One region of the Brevibacillus sp. NPDC003359 genome, then DNA from elsewhere that is predicted to be linked to it. Evidence: riboswitches for the same ligand, from Rfam matches in the RefSeq annotation. Region 1 holds a riboswitch; the other holds the start of a gene.
What was found. A riboswitch is a leader RNA that binds a small molecule or an ion and turns the genes downstream of it on or off. The one in region 1 is predicted to bind S-adenosylmethionine.

Region 1 (3,113 bases):
ATTTGCTCAAAATATTCAAGAACCCAACATCGCACCGCCTAGTGGTGGGAATTCCACCAAAGCAGCAGAAATACCAGAGTGGGATGGCAAGGAACGTGTCAACATCTTGTTGATGGGAGTAGACCGCAGAGGAATGAAAAATAACGGGCTTCCTCGTTCTGACTCCATGATGCTGGTCAGCATCGATCCTACGGGGAAACGTTATGACATGTTTTCAATCCTGCGTGATACGTATGTAGATATTCCAGGTAGAGGTAGCTCGCGGATCAATTCTGCGATTGTAGAAGGTGGACCTGAGCTGGCAATGGAAACGGTTAGTCAGTTCACTGGAATTCCAGTAGATCGTTACGTGATTACTGACTTTGAAGGCTTCAAGGCTCTGATTGATGCAGTGGGCGGAGTCGAGATCGATGTAGAAAAAAATATGTATTATCATGACCCGACAGACAAAGGTGTGTACGATATTAATCTGAAAAAAGGTCTGCAAAAGCTGGATGGAGACAAAGCCTTACAATATGTCCGTTTCCGCCATGATGCGACCTCAGATTATACACGGACGGAGCGACAACGCAAATTGATGTCGGCTGTCGTGAATCAGATGAAGAATGGCACGACGTTGATTCAGCTTCCTACGATTTTGAAGGAAGTAACCCCGTATGTTCAAACCAACATTAGTTCGGTGGATATGCTGAAGCTGTCTGCACTCGGATTAAAGTTGGACACGCTACAGCCGGGCAATTATCAATTGCCACCAATGGGGATGTTCCGTGAATCGAACCGAGCAGGTTCTGTTTTGATTCCAGATGTCGATCAGATTCAGTCTTTTATCCAAGAAAAAATAGCCCCTCCTACAGAAACTTCAGATAAACCCGTGGGAGAGAAAGAAAGCAGCACGCAAAACTAAGCGTGCTGTTTTTTGTATTTTGGGAAAGACTAACCATGATTTTCTACCATTATCCGCAACGGCGTCATGGATTAAAAAACTTTTCCTTCTATTACTATTGACGTGATATTTCCGAAAAGGATATAATCCGTTTTGTATCATGATGAAAACAAAAAAACGAACATAATATACGTAGATATCTTTCTTATTAAGAGAGGCGGAGGGACAGGCCCTATGAAGCCCGGCAGCCGGTTCATTTTCGAATGAACGTCGCGGTGCCAATTCCTACAGGATCATTTGGATCTTGTATAGATGAGAAAGGTGGATGCGAACGTATACATTGCGTTGCAGCCCCTTTTTCGTTTGTGAAAAAGGGGTTTTTATATTTTATCAAGATTGTGGTCGGGAGGTGGATGCGTTGATCCAACTGCGTCATTTGCATAAAAGCTATCAAGTACAAGGTAAAACCATCCCAGCGTTAACGGGGATCGACCTTTCCATAGAGCAAGGAGAAATATACGGGATTATCGGACACTCAGGTGCAGGAAAAAGTACGTTGATCCGGTGCATCAATTTGCTAGAGCGCCCAACTTCGGGGGAAGTTATTGTAGACGGCGTCGATTTGACAAAGCTGGCTGAAGGGAAGCTGCAAGAAAAACGCCGCGCAATCGGCATGATTTTTCAGCACTTTAACTTGCTGTCTTCGTCGACAGTCGGCGAAAATGTCGCGTTTCCGCTCAAGCTGGCGAAGCGTCCGAAGGCAGAGATAGATAAGAAAGTAAACGAGTTGCTGAAGCTGGTTGGCTTGGAGGCACATAAGGACAAATATCCGACCCAGCTGTCTGGCGGACAGAAGCAGCGTGTCGGGATTGCCCGGGCGCTCGCAAATGATCCAAAAGTGCTGCTCTGTGACGAAGCTACGTCGGCTCTCGATCCGCAGACGACGAACTCCATTCTGGCACTCCTCTTGGACATCAACCGTAAGTTGGGGTTGACCATTGTGTTGATTACCCACGAGATGCACGTCATTCGCTCCATTTGTGATCGTGTCGGCGTGATTGATGGAGGAAAGATCGTCGAGTCAGGTAACGTACTGGATGTCTTCCTTCGTCCGAAGCATCCAACGACACAAGAATTCGTGGAACAAGTAGCGGATTCTACTGAACTGCGTGAAGCAGTCGAGCACGAAAAAGCCTCGGGGAACCGCACGATCGCTCGTGTTACTTTCCTCGGTGAAAAAACGTATCAGCCGATTCTATTCCAAACGATGCAAGAGACAGGTACGGTCTTCAGCATTTTGCAGGGAACGATCTCTCGCATGAAGGATACGCCGTATGGTCAGTTGGTGATCGAGCTGGAAGGCGATGTCGCACAGAATCAAAAGACCATCGAGACGCTGCGCCAACGTGGCTTGGAAGTAGAGGTGATATAAATGGACTGGACATTCGAAAATGTGGATTGGGCTGAAATCGGTGTAGGTACGATGGATACGCTCACGATGCTTGGTTTTTCCACTCTGTTTACCGTCCTGATTGGTTTGCCGCTGGGAATCATTCTGTTCTTGACCTCACGCGGACAGCTTCTGCAAAACCGCTCTTTTTATACGATCGCATCATTCGTGGTCAATGTATTGCGCTCGGTACCGTTTATCATATTGATGATTTTGCTGATTCCTGTGACGAAAATGATCGTAGGAACTTCACTCGGCGTACTTGGTGCTATTCCGCCGCTCGTATTCGGTGCCGCTCCGTTTTTCGCGCGTTTGGTGGAAACCTCTCTGCGTGAGATTGATAAAGGCGTGATTGAGGCTGCACAATCCATGGGAGCTTCTAATTGGCAGATCGTCTGGAATGTCCTTTTGCCAGAGTCTAGATCAGGATTGATCGCGGGCATTACGATCACGACGGTTACGCTGGTCTCCTACACTGCGATGTCTGGAGTAATTGGCGGTGGTGGTTTGGGTGACTTGGCGATCCGATACGGTTATCAGCGTTTCCAAACCGATGTCATGATTGTGACTGTTGTTATTTTGCTGGTGTTGGTACAGATCTTACAATCGCTGGGGGACCGTCTGGTTCTGAAGTTCAGCCGTAAGTAGGATTTTTCCATATAGGGTTTCAAATGATAAGATAAATACATGCAAGGGGGAAATCATTCATGAAAAAGCTAGTCGTATCTGTACTTTCTACTGTGTTGGCATTTTCTTTGGCAGCTTGCGGAGGCAAAACCG
Region 2 (3,113 bases), on a different contig from region 1:
CGTCCCGAGAAACAGTTCCCGTCACCTTGCCTCCGCGCAGCACCGTAATACGATCTGCTACCTCCATGACCTCCTGTAACTTATGCGTAATCAAAATGACGCTCTTGCCACTCTCCGCCAGGTTTCGAATCGTTTGCAGCAAGTCGCGTACCTCCAACGGGGTAAGGACAGCGGTCGGCTCGTCCAGCACGATAATATCCGCTCCCTGATACAGGACCTTAAGAATTTCGACCCGTTGCTGTTCCCCAATCGAGCAACTCGCTACCTTGGCCTGCGGATGAATCGGAATGCGATACTGCTCACTAAGCGCCCGCACCTTGTCATTCGCGTCATTTCTTTTGAAAAAACCCGCTTGCTTCGGCTCGTAGCCGATCACGATATTTTCAGTCACACTGAATTCTCCGAAGAGCATAAAGTGCTGGTGAACCATCCCGATTCCATTTCGAATCGCGTCCTCTGGTCCGCGAAAAACGACTGGCTTGCCATTTAACACGATCTCTCCCGACGTCGGCTGCTCCATCCCGTACAGCATCCGCATCAGTGTCGTTTTGCCCGCTCCATTTTCCCCGACAATCGCGTGGACTTCTCCTGCTGCCAGTGAGAACGACACCTTGTCGTTGGCGGTAAAATCTCCGTACTTCTTGGTCATGGCCCTCATTTCCAAGCGATCGGTCATTCCCACTCCCTCATTTCTGTACGTCCTTTTATGAAAATGGAAGACCGACTACACAGCCGTAGTCGGTCACATCCATCACTGTGCACAAGCTTTTTTACGTGCGTATTTAGAACTTGTCTGGTACTTGGCGGGTGCCCGCTACAATCTCATCGCTGATCGCTTTCACTTTATCCACCACTTCTTGACCAATAAAAGCGTTCAGAGGCGTTTTGCTTTCATGCGTTACATAGGTTACGCCTACGCCTTTTTCCTTCAAGCCATACGCAACCACACCTGGTTTGAACGTTCCTTCTACAAAGTTCTTCACCGTTTCATAAGCTGCCGCGTCGGTCCCTTTCAATTGGGACAGAACAATATGCTCTGGATCAATCGTCGTACGGTCAACGTCCTGACCTGCTGTGAAGAAGCCTTTTTCCTTCGCCGCTTCGAAAACGCCGAGGTCGCCTACTGCTGCTGCACCGTTAATGAAGTCAGCGCCTTTGGAAGCCTGGAGCAAAGCCAATTCCTTCGCTTTTGCCGGGTCAGTGAAGCTTCCTACATAGTTGACCATCAGCTCTGCATTTGGATTCGTCGCTTTCAAGCCCTCTTCGAAGCCAACTGTCCATTTTTTCAACTGCGGAATATCAAGAGCGACAACCATACCGACTTTGTTCGTTTTCGTTGCCAGACCTGCTGCTGCTCCCACCAGGTAAGCCGCTTCCTGTTCGCGGAAGGTAACACTGCGAACGTTTGGCAAATCGACGACGGTATCAATAATCGCAAAATTGCGGTCAGGATTTTCGGTAGCTACTTTCTTCAATGCATCCTCTGCTGTAAAGGAAGAAGTGATGATCAAATCATAATTTTCTGCAACAGCCACGCGCAGATTCTCTTCAATCGCTCCATGGTCCGTAGATTCAATCGTTTTTACTTCTGCGCCCAGCTCTTGCGCGGCTTTCTTCGCACCTTCATCCATTTGTTGGAAGAATGGATTCACACCGATTTTCTCGGGCAAAATCAAGGCAATTCGCTTTTTACCCGCGCCCTCTTGTCCTGTTGCTTGTCCTCCTGGCTGATCTGCAGGTGCATTTGTGCCAGTCGAGCACCCTGTTGCCAATACTGCGAATGTCGTTAATGCCAGCAATAACTTCTTCATGATGTATCTCTCCCCATCCGAACTTTGCGTTTTTCTTTATCCTATTAGGTAATGTACGGCTTTTTACCCATTTTTTCAATACTATTTACGAATATTCTCTTATAAAATTAATTTATCGTTCGTTTATTCCTCCCTTCCCTTTACAAATACAACAAAAAAACTCTTCCCGGAGGAAGAGTTTGCGTACGAAGCCGTTCTCTTCCTCATCTGTCAAAACCATGGTACAGGTTTTGCAGGAATTGGCACCTTTCTGTTCATGTATACACATGTCCAGTGGTTGCCGGGCATCATCGGGCCAGTCCCTCCGCCGCTCTTGATAAGGTAGGTGAATATATATAGTTACAATGGAATTCATTCTAGCAGAATGGTTCAAAAAATCAATTCTTTTTTCTCAATTCCAAATACTTCTATAAGTGAACCGAAGTTGAAGTTTAAAAAGTCGTCTTTTCAGCACCGAGAAATTGGCGAGAACCTGAAGAAGGAGGAGCGGAGTGTAGGAGACCTACATGAGCACCGGACTTCGAAGGTGAACGTCAATTTCGATGCCGAATCAGCTTTCAGAACTACTTCGTGATCAAAATACGACTTTTTAAACAACCTTTAATTAATTTACATGGAAGGTTTGCTGGAGACGATGAGACAACGTATTCAGCTCGCCCAGCTCTTCCGTAATCTCACGCACTTTTTGATGCTGGTTTTCGGCTGTCGCAAACAGCTCTTCTAAGTTGGCAACTGATTCCTCGGTTACAGCTGTAATAGTCGACATCTCGATGGCAACCTCTCCGGAGCGCACTTTTACCCGGTCCATGCTGGAGCTTACTTGATCAGCCGCTTCCAAGAACGCCATCATCCCAGCGCGTACCGCTTCGATTGACGCCACTGTTTTCACTGCCAACTCTCGGCCTTTTGCAACAGAATTCTCGCCATTGCTCATATGCTGAACCGCATTTTCGCTTTCCTGGTGCAGAGACTTGAGAATGTCGGTAATTTCCTGCGTAGCTGTCGCGCTTTGTTCTGCCAGCTTGCGTACCTCATCCGCTACAACAGCAAATCCTCTACCATGCTCGCCTGCACGCGCCGATTCAATCGCCGCATTCAGTGCCAAGAGATTCGTTTGTGTCGCGATCTGATTAATAGCGCCGACAATTTCCTCTACGCGATTCGCCTGCCGATTGAGCTGATGAATCGTAGAAGCTGCTACATTGACTGCTTGCACAATTTGCTCCATCTGCGAGGACAGCTCGTTCATCATCTGAACGCTATCTGCCAGACGACGGTTGTTTTGTTGCGATTCTGTTTTCA

Region 2: it holds a riboswitch for S-adenosylmethionine, as region 1 does, so the genes downstream of both, ACFYU8_RS16945 (BMP family lipoprotein) here and ACFYU8_RS22660 (methionine ABC transporter ATP-binding protein) in region 1, are expected to answer to the same signal.

What each region holds. Positions count from the first base shown of each region.
Region 1 covers NZ_JBIAOR010000011.1:128,755-131,867, forward strand. The annotation lists gene ACFYU8_RS22655 (LCP family protein) at 1-904, shown strand, start outside; SAM riboswitch class I at 1,086-1,202, shown strand; gene ACFYU8_RS22660 (methionine ABC transporter ATP-binding protein) at 1,302-2,315, shown strand; gene ACFYU8_RS22665 (methionine ABC transporter permease) at 2,316-2,981, shown strand; gene ACFYU8_RS22670 (MetQ/NlpA family ABC transporter substrate-binding protein) at 3,041-3,113, shown strand, end outside.
Region 2 covers NZ_JBIAOR010000005.1:265,855-268,967, forward strand. The annotation lists gene ACFYU8_RS16940 (ABC transporter ATP-binding protein) at 1-676, opposite strand, end outside; gene ACFYU8_RS16945 (BMP family lipoprotein) at 783-1,811, opposite strand; SAM riboswitch class I at 2,012-2,134, opposite strand; gene ACFYU8_RS16950 (methyl-accepting chemotaxis protein) at 2,416-3,113, opposite strand, start outside.